2 regions of the Clostridium septicum genome follow, and region 2 is predicted to be linked to the other one. Evidence: a T-box and tRNA genes for the amino acid it is inferred to sense, from the RefSeq annotation. Region 2 holds a T-box; the other holds one or more tRNA genes.
What was found. The T-box of region 2 lies ahead of asnS (asparagine--tRNA ligase). A T-box ahead of a tRNA ligase gene usually reads a tRNA of that ligase, here a tRNA-Asn.
Positions count from the first base shown of each region.

Region 1 (11,754 bases), 250 kb from region 2:
ATAACTCCTCCAAAACCGTTATCAATTGCTACTGCCATTTTTCCAGCTGGACAATGTTTAGCATGTAACATTGTATATGCAACTCTTGAAGCCTCTTTTCCATAATATTCTGGATCTATTTCCCTAAACATTTCAAATCCCATATGTCTTCCTGGTCCTTCAAAACCAGTTTGATTTTCTCCATTATAAGATGCCACTGAGCTTATTGCTAACCTAGTTCTCACTCTTTTATCTTCTGTATATAACCCTTCTGAATTTGCAATTAATATATTTTGCTCTTTATCTGCATACCCAACAGAAACCTGAGATATTTCGCTACTATAATCCTTAGCAGATTTATATGCTGTCTTCATAATACCTATTTTCTTGTCTATTCCTATTGATGATGGTAAATATATTATTGGATGAATATTATTGTTAAACCTATCTGTTAAAATAACGTTACCATCCTCTTTTAATTCTCCTAATGCTAAAGCAGCCTTTTGTGCTGTATCTAATAAAGATGTCAAACTATTATTATTTGTATAAGCATATATACTTTTAAACCCTTTAAATATTCTAATTCCTATTCCATAACTTCTTCCTGCTACTGAATTTTCTACCTTTCCATTTAATATACTTATAGAAGTATCTATTGTATCCTCTTCAAATATTTCTGCGAAATCTCCACCAGTTATTAAACATCTAGCTAATACGCGAGATGCTATGCTTTTTGATAACATATTACTCCTCCTCTTCCATTACATTTCTTCCATCACTAAATACATTTGACCAACTTTTAACATAACCTTGGCTACTCCATTCTGCCATTATAACCTCTTCCTCTCCATTCAGTTTTATATTTACTAATGGTGACCCTTTTAATCTTCTATTATCAACTTCATAAACTGCAATATTATCTTCAAAAACTATTATGGCAATTCTTTCTGTAGGCGCTATATATGCATCTCTTATAAGCGGTAATTCTCCCTTTAAGACTTTCCAAGGTACAGTTAGAGCATCATAATTTAAAAGCTTTTTATTTGGATTTAACCCTATAGCATAATCTAGACCATTACTATTTAAGTCCACAGGCGATATTTTACCAACTAACTTCCATTTACCTTCTTTTCTCTCAATTGAAAAATTACTATAATCTATATTAGTATTAAGTTTTGCTTTACTTTCTGCACTTAATTTACTTAATTCATTTTCATAAGCTATCTTATATTTTTCAGATGCATCCTTAGAATATATTTCTTCTATTATTATACCATTTTCTGCATTAATATTATCTATAGGTATAACTTGATATATAGGAAATTTATTTTGAAAATCATTACCTTCATATTTTTCTATTGCTATATAATTATTTCCTACAAATTTTATATTCTTATAAACATTTTTATCCTTAATTTCACTATTAACTTCTACATCTTTTCCATCTATAGGTGATACATTAAAATATTCTATCTCATTGCCATTATAATTAGCTGTATTACTTTTTAATGCCCATATTCCTGTCATTCTAGGAAAAATTATATTTTCCTTTTCCATTATAGGCTGTAACTCACCATCTTTGAATGATATCCATAATGTTCTATATTTTTCCTTGGTATATCCCCCATCTTCATTTTTCTTTCTTGGAACTTTTAAACCAAGCATTACTCCAACTTCACTATTATAATCATTTGCTGCTGATTCATCGGAATAATTATTTTTATTTTCTAAAGGATAATCTTTGTCTTCTACATTTTCTGATATTCTACTAAGTTCTAAAATCATTCCCCTATAGAATAAAAATCCTCTATCCTTTTCTTTTATAATAAATTCACCTATTAATGTATTATTTTTATTTATTATAGATATTACATCTATTTTATCGTCATTATTTATAAATGATGATACTTTTAGACCGGCTTCATATGATAACATATAATTTTTATCTACAACCTTTAACTTATATTTAGGTCTATCATATTTTACATCTTTAATCTCAATAGCACTATCACTTATATTAATTTCACTATCTGTAATATCATTATCAACACTTGCAATATTTAAATTTTCATCTACTATCTCCACTGAATCTACTTTCCAACTTCCTTTTATACTTAGTAAGTTATTTTTAGGAGTTTTAGTTGTTGCTATATCTTTTCCCCCTATTTTGTGACAGCCTGAAAGCAAAAATAAAACCACAAAAATATTTATAAAATAAATAAATTTTTTCATTTATATTACTCCTCTACTTCAATGGGAATAATTACTTCTACAACTGTTCCTATGCCCAAAGTACTATTAATATTAAACTTTCCATTATGTAATTTTATTATTTCATCACATATTGATAACCCAATTCCATTTTGAGATTTAGATGTTTTTCCTTTAAAGAATTTTTCTTTAACTCGTGGGAGGTCTTCCTTAGATATACCTATTCCATTATCCTCTATTATAAATTTTATATACTCACTCTCATTAGAAACCGTTAAAGACACCTTTCCTCCTGATTCAGTAAATTTGAAAGAATTATCTAATAAATTTATTAAAATTTGTTTCAATCTATTTCCATCTATATATACTCTTCCTAAATTATTTAACTTATTTACTTTAAAATTTAATCCTTCCCTGTTAGCTCTAGGCGACATATAATTTTTAATATAAATAATAAAAGTATCTAAATCTACATTTGCTTTTTTTAATGATATATTATCATTAATTAGCCTTGAAAAATCTAATAATTCTTCCACCATACTAGTTAGTCGTTCTGTTTCTTTTTCTATTATATCAAAACCAACCTTTAGTGTTTCTTTATCTGTTGATTCATCATTTAATGTTATAGCCCAACCTTTTATAGCAGTAAGAGGAGTCCTTAATTCATGAGATACAGATGATATAAATTCATTTTTAAGTTGTTCTCTTTTTTCTAACTCATCGGCCATATAATTTAAAGTATTAGCTAATTTACCAACCTCATCCTCATCTTTTACTTTACTTCTTATCGCCATATCCCCTGAAGCCATTTTTTCGGCTATAAGTGTAAGTGAATTTATTGGCTCAATTATACTATTAGAAATCAAAATACTAAGAATAACTCCTATAACTAATACTAATATTGATATAATTAAAAAGAATCCTACTATTACTTCTATAGTTCCATCTACTGCTTCCATAGATGTTATTAATCTTATAACCCCAACTACGCTACCATTAGATGTAATCGGTGCTGATACTACCATAATCTTATTTTTATAATAATCTACGTTTCCAATCCATCTGCTAATATGCCCATTAATAGCTTTTTCTATATCTGGAGTTTTTAACAATTCTTCATCTTTAACGCCTATAGAATCCATTAATAATTTACCTTTATTATCTAAAATCTCTACTTGAGCATTACTTTGATTCCAAAAAGCATCAACATTATCTGAAATAACATCAACCAATGATGCTGCCGAAAAATATTTATTATAAAAATTGGTTGAAACCTTAATTTGATTTCTTAATAGTTCTTCAGTGTTATCATAATAATATTTTCTAACAAAAATAAGTAATAATACATTTAAAAAAACTATTATTGAAAAAATAACTATAAAAAAATTTCTTATAAGCCTAATTTTTATACTTTTACTTTTTAAACTCTCCATCTATATCCAATTCCCCATACAGTTTCTATATATTTTGGTTCATATGAATCATCTTCTATTTTAGCCCTTAACCTTCTTATATTTACATCTATTATTTTAGGATCACCAAAATAATTTTCTCCCCAAACTAAATCTAATAATTCATCCCTTTTAAATGCTCTATTAGGATTCTCTAAAAATAGTTTCATTAATAGATATTCTTTAGGTGTAAGATCTATCTCTTCTTCTTGTTTCAATAATTTTTGAGAATATAAATCTATAGTAAAATTACCAACTATTAATTTTTCTCTTTTATTTTGTTTCTCTACAATCCTTCTTAAAAGAGCTTTAACTCTTAAAACTACTTCTATTGGATTAAAAGGTTTTACTATATAATCATCTGCACCATACTCTAATCCCATAATTTTATCTATATCTTGACTTTTAGCTGTTAACATTATTATACCCATATTTGGATATTTCCTTCTTAATGTATCACAAACTTCAAAACCATCTATTCCAGGTAACATTACATCTAAAATAGCTATTTCAGGTCTTTCTAAATCTGCAATTTTTAATCCATCTTCTCCGTTATCTGTTTCTAATACCTTTAAATCATTTCTTTTTAAATTTATCTTTAAAAATCCTCTAATACTAGCCTCATCTTCTACTAATAAAACTTTTCCCATAAAATCACCTCTAAAAATATTATTCCTTAATTTATATAATACTTTAAGTATTAATTTTTTCCAATTATCTAAATATATAAAATAAAGAGACGGTTTACCGTCTCTTTATTTTAATGTTCTAAATTCAAAACCCTTTGCTCTTAAGTAATCTATAGCATTTTGTAAATACTCAGCTGTTGTTTTCTTTCCTGCTGAATCATGCATTAATACTATTACAGTATCATAATCAAACTGGTCAATTGTTTCCCTTAACCTTCCAATTAGTTCCTCTGTTGAGCGATTATTTGCCTCTGCATCTCCGTTTAATGAATTCCAATCTACTTGGTATAACCCTTGTTTTGATAGTTCAGCATCTAATGCACTTACTCCATCCCAAGTTCCATGTCCACCAGGTAATCTAATTACTCTGGTATCAAAATCCTTACCTAGTTTTTCTTTAAGTATTTTTCTGTTTTTTTCCATATCATTCATGAAAGAATTTACATCTACTGAACCGTTAGGATATAAAATTTTATAATCATGAGAATATCCATGATTCGCTATAGCATGTCCTTCTTTAACCATTCTTTTAAGTAATTCACCTGATTTAGGATTTTCCTCTATTGCTGATCCTAAAGTGAAGAATGTAGCTTTTATATTATTATCTTTTAATGTATCTAATATTTTACCAGTTACATTCTCTGATGGACCGTCATCAAATGTAAGATATGCTATCTTTTTTCCATCGGTTCTTTGAAAGTTCCATTTATACATTGTTTCAGGTAATACCACTGATGCATCATCTGCATTTGGATCATCTTTTAATGATAGATAATTTGAATTATCTAAAGTAACTTCTTTAGGTTTATCAGAATTTACTTCTGATGTTTTGGGATTTTCACTACTATTCTTATTCTCTATTTCATCTGCCTTTATATCTATAGTATCATTTTTTAATTTAGTTGAAAGAAAAATCACTGCAAATACGCAAAAAATTAATGCGCTTACAAATATAATAAAATTCTTTTGCTTCTTCCTTTTTATCATTTTTTTGGATTTTTTCATATTTTTAACACACTCCTATAAAGCTAATAAATCATCTAAATTAATTATATACCCTTGTCCACTTTAATAATTTACATTTTATTAACCAAAAGTTACGAAAAAGTTACAAAATTACATACCTTTTCGCCTTTAAATGACTAAAATTTCAAAATAAGTGTACATAAATAATATTATTAACTATGTAATTTTAATAATATATATTATCCCATTTGAATAAAAATTAACGCGCAAAAAAATAGTTTTATAAAAATAGATTGTTTCCATTCTTATAAAACTATTTTTATTAAATAATGGCTCCGTGGAGAGGATTCGAACCTCCAACCTATCGGTTAACAGCCGAGTGCTCCACCATTGAGCTACCACGGAATATTATTCAGAATATATTCTCTGAAAATTGCACATGAATGAGAGCCAAAATCTTTGATTTCGTTTCTCGAATTCACTCAGCTCTGCTAAGTTTCATCTTTTTGTTTTGGTCAAGCCCTCGACCTATTAGTATCAGTCAGCTAAATATGTTACCACACTTACACCTCTGACCTATCAACCTTGTGTTCTTCAAGGGGTCTTACTAGCTTATGCTATGGGAAATCTCATCTTGAGGGGGGCTTCACGCTTAGATGCTTTCAGCGTTTATCCCTTCCCGACTTAGCTACCCAGCCATGCTCCTGGCGGAACAACTGGTGCACCAGAGGTCAGTCCATCCCGGTCCTCTCGTACTAAGGACAGCTCCTCTCAAATTTCCTACGCCCGCGACGGATAGGGACCGAACTGTCTCACGACGTTCTGAACCCAGCTCGCGTGCCGCTTTAATGGGCGAACAGCCCAACCCTTGGGACCTACTACAGCCCCAGGATGCGACGAGCCGACATCGAGGTGCCAAACCTCCCCGTCGATGTGGACTCTTGGGGGAGATCAGCCTGTTATCCCCGAGGTAGCTTTTATCCGTTGAGCGATGGCCCTCCCACGAGGTACCACCGGATCACTAAGCCCGACTTTCGTCCCTGCTCCACTTGTGGGTGTCGCAGTCAGGCTCCCTTCTGCCTTTGCACTCTTCGAACGATTTCCGACCGTTCTGAGGGAACCTTTGGGCGCCTCCGTTACTTTTTAGGAGGCGACCGCCCCAGTCAAACTGCCCACCTAACAATGTCCCGTCACCAGATTCATGGCGTCCGGTTAGAACCCCAATACTGTCAGGGTGGTATCCCAAGGTTGACTCCACCAAGGCTGACGCCCTAGTTTCCAAGTCTCCCACCTATCCTGTACAGACAATATCGGAATTCAATGCTAAGCTACAGTAAAGCTCTACGGGGTCTTTCCGTCCAATCGCGGGTAGCGAGCATCTTCACTCGCACTACAACTTCGCCGGATTTGCAGTTGAGACAGTGCCCAAGTCATTACGCCATTCGTGCGGGTCAGAACTTACCTGACAAGGAATTTCGCTACCTTAGGACCGTTATAGTTACGGCCGCCGTTTACTGGGGCTTAAGTTCACACCTTCGCTTGCGCTAAGTGTTCCCCTTAACCTTCCAGCACCGGGCAGGCGTCAGCCCCTATACATCAGCTTGCGCTTTAGCAGAGACCTGTGTTTTTGCTAAACAGTTGCTTGGGCCTATTCTCTGCGGCCTACTCTCGTAGGCACCCCTTCTCGCTAACTTACGGGGTCAATTTGCCTAGTTCCTTAACTGCAATTCTTCCGCTGGTCTTAGGATTCTCTCCTCATCTACCTGTGTCGGTTTGCGGTACGGGCACTACTTCTCTCTCTAGATGCTTTTCTTGGAAGCATGGAATCAGATACTTCAGCCTAATGGCCTTCCCCATCACGCCTCAGGATTGTTGAAACGGATTTGCCTATTTCAACTCCCTAAACGCTTAGACTAGCATTTCCAATCGCTAGCACATCCTATCCTTCTCCGTCACACCATCGATAATAACGATTGTAGTGGTATCGGAATATCAACCGATTGTCCATCGCCTACGCCTATCGGCCTCGGCTTAGGTCCCGACTAACCCTGGGCGGACGAGCCTTCCCCAGGAAACCTTAGATTTTCGACCTGTGAGATTCTCACTCACATCTCGCTACTAATGCCAACATTCTCACTCGTAATCAGTCCACCGCTCCTTACGGTACGACTTCAGCCCGATTACGACGCTCCTCTACCGCTCATCTTACGATGAGCCCGTAGCTTCGGTGGTAAGTTTGAGCCCCGGACATTTTCGGCGCAGGATCTCTCGACTAGTGAGCTATTACGCACTCTTTCAATGAGTGGCTGCTTCTAAGCCAACATCCTAGTTGTCTTAGAAATCCCACATCCTTTTCCACTTAACTTACACTTTGGGACCTTAGCTGACGATCTGGGCTTTTTCCCTTTTGACCACGGATCTTATCATTCGTAGTCTGACTGCCGGACTAATAGTATATGGCATTCGGAGTTTGATAAGGTTCGGTAAGCGATACGCCCCCTAGCCCATTCAGTGCTCTACCTCCATTACTCATATCCGACGCTAGCCCTAAAGCTATTTCGAGGAGAACCAGCTATCTCCGAGTTCGATTGGAATTTCTCCGCTATCCACAGCTCATCCCATGCTTTTTCAACAGCAACGTGGTTCGGTCCTCCACGGGGTTTTACCCCCGCTTCAACCTGGCCATGGATAGGTCACCCGGTTTCGGGTCTACGGCATGCAACTACTCGCCCTATTAAGACTCGGTTTCCCTTCGGCTCCGTACCTTAAGTACTTAACCTTGCTACATACCGTAACTCGTTGGCTCGTTCTACAAAAAGCACGTCATCACACTCATATGGTGCTCTGACCGGTTGTAGGCACACGGTTTCAGGTTCTATTTCACTCCCCTCCCGGGGTTCTTTTCACCTTTCCCTCACGGTACTGCTTCACTATCGGTCATCAGGTAGTATTTAGCCTTGGGAGGTGGTCCTCCCTGCTTCCCACAAGGTTTCACGTGTCTCGTGGTACTCTGGATCAGAACTTAGTTATTATAATTTTTATTTACGTGGCTATTACACTCTGTGGCTTAACTTTCCAGTTAAATTCAATTAATTATAATTTCCTGTTAATGTTCTGTCCGCAACCCCAGAGATAAATCTCTGGTTTGGGCTCTTTCCCTTTCGCTCGCCGCTACTTAGAAAATCGATTTTTCTTTCTCTTCCTCCAGGTACTTAGATGTTTCAGTTCCCTGGGTTTACCTTCCTGCAACTATTTATTCATTACAGGATACATGGGGTTTCCCATGTGAGTTTCCTCATTCGGAGATCTCCGGATCACTGGCTATGTGCGCCTACCCGAAGCTTTTCGCAGCTTATCACGTCCTTCATCGGCTCCTGATGCCAAGGCATTCACCATGTGCCCTTTGTAGCTTGACCTATACGGTTCTCTTTTACAAAGAGTTAATTTACTTTCACAAAGAATATTATTCTTGGCTTGTTGTCACTTCTCAATTAACTTTCGTTAATTTGAAACTCCTGTTCACATACGCTTTCAGGAGTAAGTTCAAATAACTAAATTCTAAATTTAGATTCTCACTTAAGTTGTTTTTAATTCATGTGCAATTTTCAAAGAACAATGGTGGGTCTAAATGGACTCGAACCATCGACCTCACGCTTATCAGGCGTGCGCTCTAACCAGCTGAGCTATAGACCCATAATTTCGAAGGAAAATCCCTCAAAATTGAACAGAAGTTAAGATACCATATCTTTTGAGTTATTACTAGTTAATCATCTTGTTAACTAGATTTCTCCATAGAAAGGAGGTGATCCAGCCGCAGGTTCTCCTACGGCTACCTTGTTACGACTTCACCCCAATCGCTGACCCTACCTTAGGTCGCTGCCTCCTTACGGTTAGCTCACGAACTTTGGGTATTGCCAACTCTCATGGTGTGACGGGCGGTGTGTACAAGGCCCGGGAACGTATTCACCGCGACATGCTGATTCGCGATTACTAGCAACTCCAGCTTCATGTAGGCGAGTTTCAGCCTACAATCCGAACTGAGACAAGTTTTATAGTTTAGCTCCACCTCGCGGTATTGCATCTCGTTGTACTTGCCATTGTAGCACGTGTGTAGCCCTAGACATAAGGGGCATGATGATTTGACGTCATCCCCACCTTCCTCCCGGTTAACCCGGGCAGTCTCGCTAGAGTGCTCAACTAAATGGTAGCAACTAACAATAAGGGTTGCGCTCGTTGCGGGACTTAACCCAACATCTCACGACACGAGCTGACGACAACCATGCACCACCTGTCATCCTGTCCCCGAAGGGACTTCCTCGATTAAGAGTAATGCAGGAGATGTCAAGTCTAGGTAAGGTTCTTCGCGTTGCTTCGAATTAAACCACATGCTCCGCTGCTTGTGCGGGCCCCCGTCAATTCCTTTGAGTTTTAATCTTGCGACCGTACTCCCCAGGCGGGATACTTAATGTGTTAACGGCGGCACGGAAGGAGTTGATACCTCCCACACCTAGTATCCATCGTTTACGGCGTGGACTACCAGGGTATCTAATCCTGTTTGCTCCCCACGCTTTCGAGCCTCAGCGTCAGTTACAGTCCAGAGAGTCGCCTTCGCCACTGGTGTTCTTCCTAATCTCTACGCATTTCACCGCTACACTAGGAATTCCACTCTCCTCTCCTGCACTCTAGACTTCCAGTTTGAAATGCAGCCCCCAGGTTGAGCCCGGGTATTTCACATCTCACTTAAAAGTCCGCCTACGCTCCCTTTACGCCCAGTAAATCCGGACAACGCTCGCCACCTACGTATTACCGCGGCTGCTGGCACGTAGTTAGCCGTGGCTTCCTCCTCAGGTACCGTCATTATCGTCCCTGAAGACAGAGCTTTACGATCCGAAAACCTTCATCACTCACGCGGCGTTGCTGCATCAGGGTTTCCCCCATTGTGCAATATTCCCCACTGCTGCCTCCCGTAGGAGTCTGGGCCGTGTCTCAGTCCCAATGTGGCCGATCACCCTCTCAGGTCGGCTACGCATCGTCGCCTTGGTGAGCCGTTACCTCACCAACTAGCTAATGCGCCGCGGGCCCATCTTGTAGCGGATTACTCCTTTAATTGCTGCTCCATGCGAAGCTGCAATGTTATGCGGTATTAATCTCCCTTTCGGGAGGCTATTCCCCTCTACAAGGCAGGTTGCCCACGTGTTACTCACCCGTCCGCCGCTAGGTTTGTTTCCGAAGAAACTCCCCTCGCTCGACTTGCATGTGTTAGGCACGCCGCCAGCGTTCGTCCTGAGCCAGGATCAAACTCTCACTAAAAAGTTTAATCTGTTGCTCAAATTACTTTGAGTCTTTTAAGACTCTCAAAAGAATTGCTGGTTATTACTTAACTTTTATTCTGTTCAATTTTCAAAGATCTCATCGCTTCAAGCGACTTTCTTATCTTAGCACCTTAAGTTTTTTTTGTCAACATATTTTTTAATATGCTTTAAAATACTTTTGCGTCATCTCTAACGCATTTCCTAAGGACATGAATCATTTTATCATAGGATTATATTTAATCTCCCATTTATTTTGTATTCTGATTAAATTATTCTTATTTTTCTACAATTATACATATTTTTTCTTTATTTTTCTTGTATTGACACACTAGGAACTGTTTAAAGGATTTTTATTTTAGTAAATGGTAATATATTAAAATAAATTATTTTATTTTAATAAATCTACCTAGAATTATCACATGTAAGGTATTATAATATATTAGTATAATTTGCATCTATAGCTCAGTTGGATAGAGTGCTGGACTTCGAATCCAGGCGTCGGGGGTTCGAATCCCTCTAGGTGCACCAAAAAAGACTATATCAGTTTGTAAGATATAGTCTTTTTTATTTATTATATTTTTTAGCATTTATATTAACCTTATTTTTGCTTAACTAACACATAAGCAGAGATTGCAGAAACTTTTATTTTATCCCCTTCTATCCTACTTATACTATTTATCCCTGATAGTTCTCCATTTACAACTATATCCCAATTCTTATCAGGTAAATTTATTGTTATATCTTTATTATTAGCATTAAAAATAACAACTATCTTATCCCAAGTATCCTTTACTTCTTTTCTATTAATCGAATATCCAACCACATTATTACAATTAAAGTTTTCACCTTTCTTAAAAAATGAAATATTTTTAATAATTTCTTTTTTACTATTCATTTTAAAAGCAGCATAATTTTTTCTTAATTCAATTAATACTTTATAATAATTAAAAACATTTATATATGTTTTTTTCTTATCCACTCTATTTTATTTACACTATCTTGGGGAATTATAGCTATTTTCTTCTAATGTCCCATCTATTCTTTTTTTAATTCTTAATAATTCATACCCTACATATATAAATGGTATTCCCTGTGATGTTAATATTATAGCCGCTGCTAATTTATTCATTTTAACTCTATTTTCTT
Region 1 covers NZ_CP023671.1:2,162,377-2,174,130, reverse strand. The annotation lists gene CP523_RS09935 (TldD/PmbA family protein) at 1-722, opposite strand, end outside; gene CP523_RS09930 (hypothetical protein) at 724-2,211, opposite strand; gene CP523_RS09925 (sensor histidine kinase) at 2,217-3,623, opposite strand; gene CP523_RS09920 (response regulator transcription factor) at 3,611-4,291, opposite strand; gene CP523_RS09915 (polysaccharide deacetylase family protein) at 4,397-5,335, opposite strand; tRNA gene CP523_RS09910 (tRNA-Asn) at 5,627-5,701, opposite strand; rRNA gene CP523_RS09905 (23S ribosomal RNA) at 5,808-8,712, opposite strand; tRNA gene CP523_RS09900 (tRNA-Ile) at 8,913-8,989, opposite strand; rRNA gene CP523_RS09895 (16S ribosomal RNA) at 9,092-10,606, opposite strand; tRNA gene CP523_RS09890 (tRNA-Arg) at 11,060-11,136, shown strand; gene CP523_RS16585 (alpha-1,6-glucosidase domain-containing protein) at 11,207-11,587, opposite strand; gene CP523_RS09885 (alpha-amylase family glycosyl hydrolase) at 11,603-11,754, opposite strand, start outside.
Region 1: it has a tRNA-Asn gene. The T-box ahead of asnS (asparagine--tRNA ligase) is inferred to sense a tRNA for this amino acid. The anticodon was not compared.

Region 2 (11,754 bases):
CCTATTCTTGCACTTTTTCCAATTACTGATTCAGGTCTAATATATGCAAATGGACCTACTGTAGTATTTTCACCTATTTTACTATTAAGAATAACTGATGATTGTATCTCTACTTCATTTCCTATTTCACTATCTTTTATTCTTGAGTTAGGATATAACATTACTCTTTCACCAATAATAGATTTTCCTTCTACTACATTTCCAGGATAAATAATAGTATCCTTTCCTATAATTACATCATCACCAATATAAGTGCTTGATGGATCTATTAATGTTACTCCATTAGTCATATGTCTTAAATTTATTCTATCTCTTAATATATTTTCTGCTTCTGCAAGTTGAACTCTTGAATTCACCCCTATAGTTTCTTCATAATCTATAACTACAGCTCCAACCTTACTTCCTTTTTCCTTTAATATACCTATTACGTCCGTTAAATAATACTCACCTTGATTGTTGTTATTAGATAATTTATCTAAACTTTCTAATAACTCCTCTATATCAAAGCAATATAAAGCTGCATTCATTTCTTTTACTTTTAATTCTTCCTCGTTACAATCTTTATGCTCAACTATTTTTAGTACTTCGTTATTTTCTCTAATAACTCTACCATATCCTGTTGGATCTTCGATTATAGAAGTTAAAAGTGTAGCACTATTTTTATTCTTTTCATGTTCCTCAAATAACCTTTTAACAGTTTCACTCTTAATTAAAGGTGCATCTCCACAAAAAATTCCTACTGTTCCTTTTTTATCTTTTAAAAAATCTATAGCACATTTCACAGCATGACCTGTTCCTAATTGTTCAGCTTGAATTGAATAACTTATATTTCTTGATTCAGTATTTTTTCTAACAAGTTCAGCGCCTTTTCCAATTATTACATTTACATCTTGTATTTCTGCTTTTCTCATAGTATCTATAACATGATTAACCATTTCTTTTCCTGCTACTTTATGTAACACCTTTGGTAAATCTGATTTAATTCTAGTACCTTGTCCAGCTGCTAAAATTACAGCACATTTATACATAAAACCACCTCATTTTTTAAACATTTAAAGGACAAATTTATAATAGTTCTAAAAAATGTTCGTATATATCTCATTCTATTATATTGTATTGAGAAAAGTATTTCAACCTTACATACTTATTAAGTACTCTCATATATTGATGATATTTCTATTTAAAATAAAAAAAAATAAAAGAGGATTAATCCCCTTTTATTTTTAAATAAATATTCTTATTCAGATACAACTTCTGAATCATCTTCTAAAACAGCTTTTTCATATGCCGCTAAAATTGAAGATTGAATCTTTTCCCTAGTATCAGTATTTATAGGATGCGCAATATCTTTAAATTCACCATCTGGTGTCTTTCTACTTGGCATTGCTATAAATAAACCATTTTGTCCTTCGATTACCTTGATGTCATGAACCACGAATTCATTATCAAATGTCACCGAAACTATAGCCTTCATTTTTCCTTCTGCGGCTATTTTTCTAATCCTAACGTCTGTAATTGTCACTGCACTACACCTCCAGTTGCTATGATACATATATATTTCTATAAAAGTTTTAAAAACCCTTTTTTTTACTTAATATTTTTTGAATTTTTAAAACCTTCCAGCAACTTTTTTGTAATTACACCCTATTTTTTTTGTTTATTTCATAATTTCCGAAGGATTAACTTCTAATTTATCATTTTCTTCTAAATGTTTAAGTTCTACTATTGAAATATATTCTGATACTTTTTTCTTACTTACTCCTACATTGTCTACTAAAACACCTATACCTACTAATTCACTATCAAACTCTTTTAATAAATCCTTTATTCCCTTAGCAGTTCCTCCACCTCTTAAGAAATCATCAATAAATATGCATTTACTTGATGGTTTCATAGATTTTTTTTATAGAGACATCTGTTGAATTCTACCACTAGTTCCTGAAACATAATTTATAGTTACTGTAGATCCTTCTGTAACCTTACTATCTCTTCTTATTATAACTAATTGAACACCTAGATTTCTTGCTACTTCATAAGCTAAAGGAATTCCTTTTGTCTCCACTGTTATTACATAATCAATATCTGACCCTTTAAAAAATGATGATAATATAACACCTGCTCTACTTATTATTTGTGGATTATACATTAAATCGGTCATATAAATAAAATTCCCTGGTACTATTCTAGTTTCATCTTTTAATAAATCACATATTTCTTGTGCAAATTTAGAACTATTTTCATGACCTATCCCGGGAATATATTTTATTCCCCCAGCGGCACCTGCAATAGTTTCTACTTTTCCCATTTCTAATTTTTCTAAAACTTCTCTAACTATAACTATATCTTCACTTATTGTTGATTTTGCCGCATTTAATAAATCTGAAAAATTATTAAGTCCAATAACCTTATTTGGATTTTCCATTAAAATTTTTGTAACAGCCACAACTCTGCTATTTCTACTTAGTTTTTCCACTCTATATCACCTACATTTTGTTTTTTCCGAATTATTTGCTATTTTCCAGCCTCTAATATTCATATTTTATTCCATATTGTTCTCAATATCAATAGATTTTAATCACTTGTTTATTTATTATTTGGAAATACTATAACATTTTTTGTATTTCCTACATAAAATATTGAATATACGCGTTTTTTATGTGTTCATTTTATTAAATTTGTATATAATTATAAATGTAAGTTTTAAAGAATATTTTTATTTACATTTGAATTATATTTATTTTTAACTTTGAAATAAGAATTGTTTAAAATAATTATATTAGAGGAGTTGATTTTTTGTCTTTCGATTTTAATAAAGATACAAATAAAAAAGTTCACTTTATAGGTATTGGCGGAGTTAGTATGAGCGGCCTTGCTGCTGTTTTATTAAATAATGGTTTTAAAGTTTCTGGTTCTGATTCAAAAGAATCTAATGTTACTAATAAATTAAAAGCTTCTGGAGCTGAAATATACATAGGTCATAAAAGTGAAAACTTAAAAAATGTGGATCTTGTAGTATATACTGCTGCTATACCTTCAGACAACCCTGAAATAATAGAGGCTAAAAAGAAAAAGATAGAACTTATGAGCAGAGCTGAGTTTTTAGGTCTTATAATGAAAGGTCATAAATTTAATGTTGCTGTTGCTGGAACTCACGGAAAAACTACATGTACTTCAATGCTTACTCATGTAACTTTAAATGCCAACCTTGATCCTACTATATTAGTAGGGGGCGATCTTGATATTATAAATGGTAATTTCAAAATAGGTCAAAGTGAATATTTTATAACTGAGGCTTGTGAATATAAAGAATCATTTTTAAAATTCTATCCTTATATAGGTATAATCTTAAATATAGATGCTGATCATTTAGATTATTATAAAGATATAAATCATATAAAAGCTACATTCGAAAAGTTTGCTAACCTAATACCTGACAATGGATTTTTAATAGGTTATGCTGAAGATGATAAGGTCAATGATATATTAGGTAAATGTAACTGTAACACTTTAAGTTACGGAATTAATAAAGGTGATATAACTGCTAAAAATATTTCCTATAATAATAAAGGATGTGCTACTTTTACAGTTTATAAAAACTCTGAAGAATTATTTGATGTTACTTTAAGTACAACAGGTAAGCATAATATATTAAATGCACTTTCTACTATTTGTGTAGGATTAATTTTCGAAATTCCTTATAGCGATATAATAAAAGGACTATTAGAATGTAAGGGTGCTCATAAGCGTTTTGAATATAAAGGTGAGTTAAATGGAGCAACTATTATAGATGATTATGCTCATCATCCTGTTGAAATAAAAGCTACATTAAATACTGCACAATTAATACCTCATAATAAGATTTATACAATATTCCAACCTCATACTTATACTAGAACTAAAACTTTATTTAGTGAATTCACAGAATCTTTCTTTGATACCGATGAATTAATATTAATGGATATCTATGCTGCAAGAGAAAAAGATACCGGCTTAGTAAGTTCTAATGAATTAGGTGATGCTTTAAGATCTAAAGGAGTTAATTGTAAAAATATTCATAGTCATGAAGAAGTAGCAGATTATATAAGAAAAAATATTTCTAATAACGATTTAATTTTAACTGTTGGTGCTGGAGATGTTGTAAGGGTTGCAGACTTACTTTTAAAATAATTTACTTACAAAATAACTTAAATGCAGGAGTTTTTAGTATTCTCCTGTATTTTTTAATTATACTATGAATTTTTATAATTAACTTAACATAATATAAATATATAAAAATCAATATATTTATATTTTGTCGAAATTGTTCGTTTTTTCACATAAAATATATTTTTTCTTCCAATTACCTAAATTATTAAGTTTAATCGAATTTTTACTTTTTTATTGTCGATTTTAGTATATATTTCATATATTTTTTAACTATTTATTATATATAACTGAACATTTTTAACAAATGTATATGTAATAATTAAACAATTGTTAAAAATATTTTAATTTTTTTATTTCCTTTTTTAGAAGTTTAATTTATAATTATTTATGCTATATAGCATTACACAAAACTTAAATCGTAAACATAATTAATTTTAGAGGTGATTTTATGGATTTATCAAACAAACTTCAAGTTGCTTCACAGTTTATACTAGAAAAGACTAATTACAAACCAGAAATCGGTTTAATACTTGGATCAGGTTTAGGTTCTTTAGCTGATTCTATTGAAAACCCTGAATATTATGATTATAAAGATCTTCCACACTTTCCAACTTCTACAGTTGAAGGTCATGCTGGTAGACTTGTAATCGGTATGCTAAATGGAAAATGCGTCGTTGCTATGCAAGGTAGATTCCATTATTATGAAGGATACGCTTATAACGAAGTAACATTCCCAGTAAGAGTTATGAAATTATTAGGAGTTGAAAAGTTAGTAGTAACTAATGCTGCAGGTGCTGTTAATACAAGTTATGTACCTGGAGACTTAATGTTAATAACTGACCATTTAAATCTTTCAGGTGACAACCCACTAATAGGTAAAAACCTTGAAAAGTTTGGACCTCGTTTCCCTGATATGTCAAACGCTTACAATGTTGAACTTAGAAATAAGGCACTAGAAATAGCTAAGAAACTTAATATGGACATCAAACAAGGTGTTTATGCTATGATGAGCGGTCCAACTTACGAAACTCCAGCTGAAGTAAGAATGGTTAGAATTCTTGGCGGAGATGCTGTTGGTATGTCAACTGCTCCTGAAGTTATTATCGCAAATCATTGCGGAATGAAAGTACTTGGTATTTCATGCATGACAAACATGGCAGCTGGAATACTAGAACAACCTTTAGATCATGAAGAAGTTATAGTTACTTCAAATATGGTTAGAGAAAAATTTATTGCTCTTATGAGTGAAATAATTTCTGCAATTTAATATTTTTTTTTAATTAATACTAGAATTTAATAACCCGAAAATATACGCTAATTTAATAATCCAAAAATATACGCCAATTTAATAACCCGAAAATACGCCAATGTAAAATAAATCACAAGGAAAGAGGAGATTAACATTGAATAGATTTATCGGTATTATAGGTATTATAGCTATATTTGGTATAGCATTCTTATTTTCAGAAAACAAGAAGAAAATCAATTGGAGACTTGTTGCTACTGGGCTTGGATTACAAATTGTATTAGCTCTTCTTATTTTAAAAGTTCCTGCTGGTAGAAAAGTATTTGAAGGTGCAAGCGCCGCTATTACTAAACTACTTGACTTTACTAAAGAAGGTACTAACTTTTTATTTGGATCATTAGCTGATTCAAGCAGCTCTGTAGGATTTGTATGGGTAGTTCAAATATTACCTACTATAGTTTTCTTCTCATCTTTAATGGGAGTTTTATACTATCTTGGAGTTATGCAAGCTATAGTTAAATTTATAGCTAAATTTATATGTAAATTACTTGGAACAAGTGGATCAGAAACACTAAGTGCTGTTGGTAATATATTCTTAGGCCAAACAGAAGCACCTTTACTTGTTAAACCTTTCGTAAAAACTATGACTAGATCTGAAATCATGGCTATTATGATTGGTGGTATGGCTACTGTTGCTGGTGGAGTTATGGCTGGATATGTTGCTATGGGTGTTCCTGCTGGTCACCTTTTAACTGCTAGTATAATGGCTGCTCCAGCAGGTTTAATATTAGCTAAAATCTTAGTTCCTGAAACTGAAGAAAGTGAAACTAAGAATTCTGCTGACATTGAAGTTGAAATCACAGCATCAAACGTTGTTGAAGCTGCTGCTAACGGAGCTAGTGATGGTTTAGGTCTTGCATTAAATGTTGGTGCTATGCTACTTGCATTCATTGCATTACTAGCATTACTTAACTTTATAATTGGTTCTATAGGTGGAATATTCGGATTCCCTGGTTTAAGTTTCCAATGGATAATCGGTAAGATTTTCTCACCATTAGTATTCATTATGGGTGTTCCAACACAAGATATTTCAGTTGCTGGTAGCTTATTAGGACAAAAAATAATCTTAAACGAATTCGTTGCTTATTCTGAGCTTTCAAACTATATAGTAGCAGGTACATTACATGAAAAAACTGTTATGATGCTAACTTATGCTTTATGCGGATTCGCTAACTTTAGTTCAATAGCTATTCAAATAGCTGGTATTGGTGGATTAGCACCAGAAAAGAAAAAGACAATTGCTAGCTTAGGATTTAAATCACTTTTAGGTGGTGTTTTAGCAACTTGCTTAACAGCTACAATTGCTGGTGTACTATTCTAATTTACAAATTATTAATAATAACTAAAATAAATATTAAATTTAATTATAAAAAACCTAGCTTTAAAGCTAGGTTTCTTTATTTTAAATTATTGTTATATCCTTAGTAACTGAGTTTAATACTTCACATCCATTTTTAGTTACTAATACTAAATCCTCTATTCTTACCCCGAAATTATCTTTTAAATATATCCCTGGCTCTATAGAGAATATCATTCCTGATTTAACTTCATCATTATTAACAGAGCTTACATCTCCAAAATCATGACATTCTATTCCTATACTATGACCTGTTCTATGAGTAAAATATTCTCCATATCCAGCATCTTCTATATGTCCTCGTGCTGCTTTATCTATTTCTGAAAATTTCACACCATCTTTTACTTTTGATATAGCTTTCAAGTTTGCTTCTTTTGCTATATTATATATCTTTTCATGCTCTTTCGTTGGGGCTTCTCCAAAAAATATAGTTCTAGTCATATCTGAACAATAATAATTATATATTCCTCCCATATCTATTACTATACTTTGACCTTTTCTTAACTTAGAATTCCCTGATTTATGATGAGGATCTGCACCATTTGGACTTGTTGCAATTATAGGTGAAAAAGAAAATGAATTCACTCCTTCTTTTTCATATAATTCAGCTAAAAGATTAGAATAATACTTTTCAGAATATCCTTCTTTAAAGTTCTCCCATAATTCTTTCATAACTTTGTCATTTATATTTGATGATTTTTTCATAAGCTTTATTTCTTCTTCATCTTTTATCATTCTTAATCTATCTATTATAGGAGATGAATTTACAAATCCTTTAACAATATTTCTATTCATTAAATTAATTAAGAAATGAGCTGGCCAAGTTTTATCCACACCTAAAGCCTTTTCTTTATCCACAACTGTGCATAATAAGTTTATTGGATCTTCTATATCTGAATACCATAATATATCTACTCCTAAATCTTCATATATAGGAAATAACTTATTTACTATAAACTTATGACTTCCATTAGTGTTTAAGTATAAAGCTATCATTCTCTCCCCCGGAGAAATCCACTTTCCTGTTAAATAAAAAATAGAAGGTGCTGATGTCACTATAATCTGATTTAGTCCTTGTTTTTCCATTGCTTCTAATACATTTTGTATTCTAGTTTCTTTCATTATTCCTTCCTCCTCAAATATTTTATCTCTTCTATTAATAGTATACTGTAAAGATACTATAATATCTATGTTATACTTTTAATTAAAACTTCTTATTCTAATTACTTCTAAGTGGTATAATATAATGTACGTTTATTTAGGAGGGGAAAAAATGAGGATAGCTGCTATTTCAGATATTCACGGTAATATTTACGCATTAATGAAAACATTAGAAGATATTGATGAACAAAAGGTTGATATGATTGTTTGCCTTGGGGATCTTGTTGGGTATGGTCCACATCCAAATGAGGTTATCGCATTAATCAGAAGACGAAATCTACCTTGTATAAAAGGAAATTATGATGCATCAGTTGTAGATGGTGCCTTTAGTTATATAAGGGATACAGAAATAAATTCTTTCTCTCTACCTTGGAATTGCCAAGAAGTAAGAGAATCAAATAAATTTTATCTAAATCAATTACCAGAATTTCTAGAATATAAAGTAGATGATTTAAAAATTAAGTTTGTTCATGGAAGTCCAAATAAGATAAATGAGTATTTATTTGCAGATGCTGAAAATACACAAAAAATAATGGAAGATTTAAAAGAAGATGTGTTAGTATGTGCCCATACTCATATACCAATCATTAAAGAGTTTAATAATAAATTATTTATTAATGTTGGTAGTGTTGGAAAGCCTAAAATAGGAAGACCCAATATTACTTATTGTATCTTAGATATAGAAAATAATACAGTTAAATCAAGAATCAGAGAATTAGAGTATGAATATAAAAGAATAGTGAAAGATACCCAACTATTATCTTTTCCTTGTAATTTAATAAACTCATATATATCTGGTAAAGAATAAATTATTACCAATACACTATTTAATTGTGTATTGGTAATTTTATTATATTAATCTATTAAGGTACCGACTACTCTCAAATTAGATAATATTTTATCTTTGTTTTCTGAGTGACAATTTAAAAATGCCTTTGTAACATCTTTTCCTGCCATAACTCCAAAATGGACACCATTTTGCCAGGCCTTTACGTCTGCAACATCATATACAGTTCCATTTATAGCAACTAAAGCTGCCATTCCATTCCTACCATTATACTTTTGAAGCTCATTAATAGTAAACTCTGTTGGCATATCCATAATTACATTTTCTCTACACCTTCTAGACATTTCTGGTACTATTACACCAATTAACTTTAATTCTCCTAAAACCTCATTTATATCTATATTCGAATTACTAAAAAAATCTGTTAAATCTTTTCCAGCCCTTAATCCATAGATATTTTCATTAAATACTCTATTATTTTTAACTAAATAAACATTGCTATTAATGGATATATATGCAGGCATACCATTTTTTCCATTGTAATTAGCTAATTCCTGTAATGTAAATTTTTTATTTACTAAAGATTCCCCTCTAAATGTATGGTTCTTACAATCATCTAAGTATTTAGTAACCTTATTACAAACCCCCTCCATAACTTCTATAATACTATCCTTGTAATCCTTTGGATACGTTAATAAAATAGTTTTTAATTGATTTAACTCTGTAAATTTTTCTTCTAAAAAATCCTTTTTGGTCATAAACTCCTCCAAATAAAACACTATAAAAATATATTATGATAAAAAGTTGCAAATGTTAGTAAATTAGTGTAAAATCGTAATAAACATTATAAATTATTACTGTGATGAGAAGAGTAGCTTTTGGATGTAGTCTTAGCGAATAAGGGATGGTGTGAGCCTTATACGAAACCTTTAGTGAAGAACATCTCTGAGTTTCTAACTGAAATCTAAATTTAAATGAGAGTAGGCTTAGACGGATTCAAACCGTTATTAATTGAATGACATTATTTGTGTCAGTTAAGTGGTCATATGTTTATGACAATTTGGGTGGTACCGCGAAAGTATCCTTTCGTCCCTTTATAGGGATGAAGGGTTTTTTTATTTTTAAGATATATTATATATAGGAGGCTTAATTTATGGATAAAGTAGTTTTAATTAAATCACTTTATAGAAATGAAAGTGAATACTTATCAAAAGAAGTTAAAATTTCTGGATGGATAAGAACATTAAGAGCATCAAATGCATTTGGATTTATAGAAGTTAATGATGGTACTTTCTTTAAAAATGTTCAAATTGTTTTTGATAACAAACTAGAAAACTTTAAGGAAGTTTCTAAATTACCTATAAGCTCATCAATATCTGTTGTAGGTACTTTAGTTGCTACTCCAGAAGCTAAACAACCATTTGAAATTCAAGCAAAAGAAATAGTTATTGAAGGCATGTCTCAATCAGACTATCCTCTTCAAAAGAAAAGACATACTTTTGAATATTTAAGAACTATAGCTCATTTAAGACCAAGAAGTAATGCATTCTCAGCAGTATTTAGAGTTCGTTCAGTAGCTGCTTATGCTATACACAAATTCTTCCAAGAAAGAGGATTTGTATATACTCATACTCCAATTTTAACTGGAAGTGACTGTGAAGGTGCTGGAGAAATGTTTAGAGTAACAACTCTAGATTTAAATAATACTCCAAAAACCGAAGATGGAGCTATAGATTTCAGTCAAGATTTCTTCGGTAAAGAATCAAATCTTACAGTATCAGGACAATTAAACGCTGAATGTTATGCTTTAGCATTTAGAAATGTTTATACTTTTGGACCTACATTCAGAGCTGAAAATTCAAATACAGCTAGACATGCGGCTGAATTCTGGATGATAGAACCTGAAATTTCATTTGCTGATTTAAAAGATGATATGGAATTAGCAGAAGATATGTTAAAATATGTTATTGAATATGTAATGACTGAATGTCCAGAAGAAATGGCATTCTTTAATCAATTCGTTGATAAAGGTGTTATCGATAGATTGAATCACGTAGTTTCATCAGATTTTGGAAAAGTTACTTATACTGAAGCTATAGAAATTTTAAAGAAATCTAATAAGAAATTTGATTATCCAGTAGAGTGGGGTATCGATTTACAAACTGAACATGAAAGATATCTTACTGAAGAACACTTTAAGAAACCATTGTTCGTTACTGATTATCCAAAAGATATTAAAGCATTTTATATGAGATTAAATGATGATCAAAAAACTGTTGCAGCTATGGACTTATTAGTTCCTGGAATAGGTGAAATAATCGGTGGTAGCCAAAGAGAAGAAAGAATCGATATTTTAACTAAGAGAATGGCTGAACTAGGTCTTAAAGAAGAAGACTATTGGTGGTATTTAGATCTTAGAAAATTCGGTGAAACTAAACATGCTGGATTCGGACTAGGATTTGAAAGACTTATAATGTATGTTACTGGTATGTCAAATATCAGAGACGTAATACCATTCCCAAGAACTACAGGACAATCTGAATTCTAATTAAACAAACCATAGTAAGCAGTATGTTTACTATGGTTTGTTCATTGCTATTTTACTAAATTATATTAAAGTAACTAACTTACTATTTTAATGCCTGTCCATAAATATAAAATAAACATTATTTTATATTTATGATCCTTTATAATATTCATAAATTTTTTCTACTAATTATCACCTTTAAGTTTAATTAAAACTCCATTATCTACTTCATAAATATAGTCACTTAGTTCCTCTATATCCTGATATATATGACTTGTCATCAGTATTGTTTTTCCCTTTTCTTTAAGTTCTATTAACTTTTCTTTTAGGTTTTTAACTCCCTCTTTATCTAATCCATTAAAAGGTTCATCTAATATTAATATTTCAGGATCCTCCATTATAGCTTGTGCTATACCTAATCGTTGCTTCATACCTAAAGAATATTCTTTTACTAACTTATTATCAATTGG
Region 2 covers NZ_CP023671.1:1,909,471-1,921,224, reverse strand. The annotation lists gene glmU (bifunctional UDP-N-acetylglucosamine diphosphorylase/glucosamine-1-phosphate N-acetyltransferase GlmU) at 1-1,028, opposite strand, end outside; gene spoVG (septation regulator SpoVG) at 1,238-1,522, opposite strand; partial or broken gene purR (pur operon repressor) at 1,658-2,473, opposite strand; gene murC (UDP-N-acetylmuramate--L-alanine ligase) at 2,794-4,167, shown strand; gene CP523_RS08495 (purine-nucleoside phosphorylase) at 4,595-5,413, shown strand; gene CP523_RS08490 (NupC/NupG family nucleoside CNT transporter) at 5,550-6,773, shown strand; gene CP523_RS08485 (M24 family metallopeptidase) at 6,855-7,931, opposite strand; gene CP523_RS08480 (metallophosphoesterase family protein) at 8,083-8,778, shown strand; gene CP523_RS16230 (cytochrome b5 domain-containing protein) at 8,826-9,515, opposite strand; T-box leader at 9,608-9,854, shown strand; gene asnS (asparagine--tRNA ligase) at 9,911-11,305, shown strand; gene CP523_RS08465 (ABC transporter ATP-binding protein) at 11,470-11,754, opposite strand, start outside.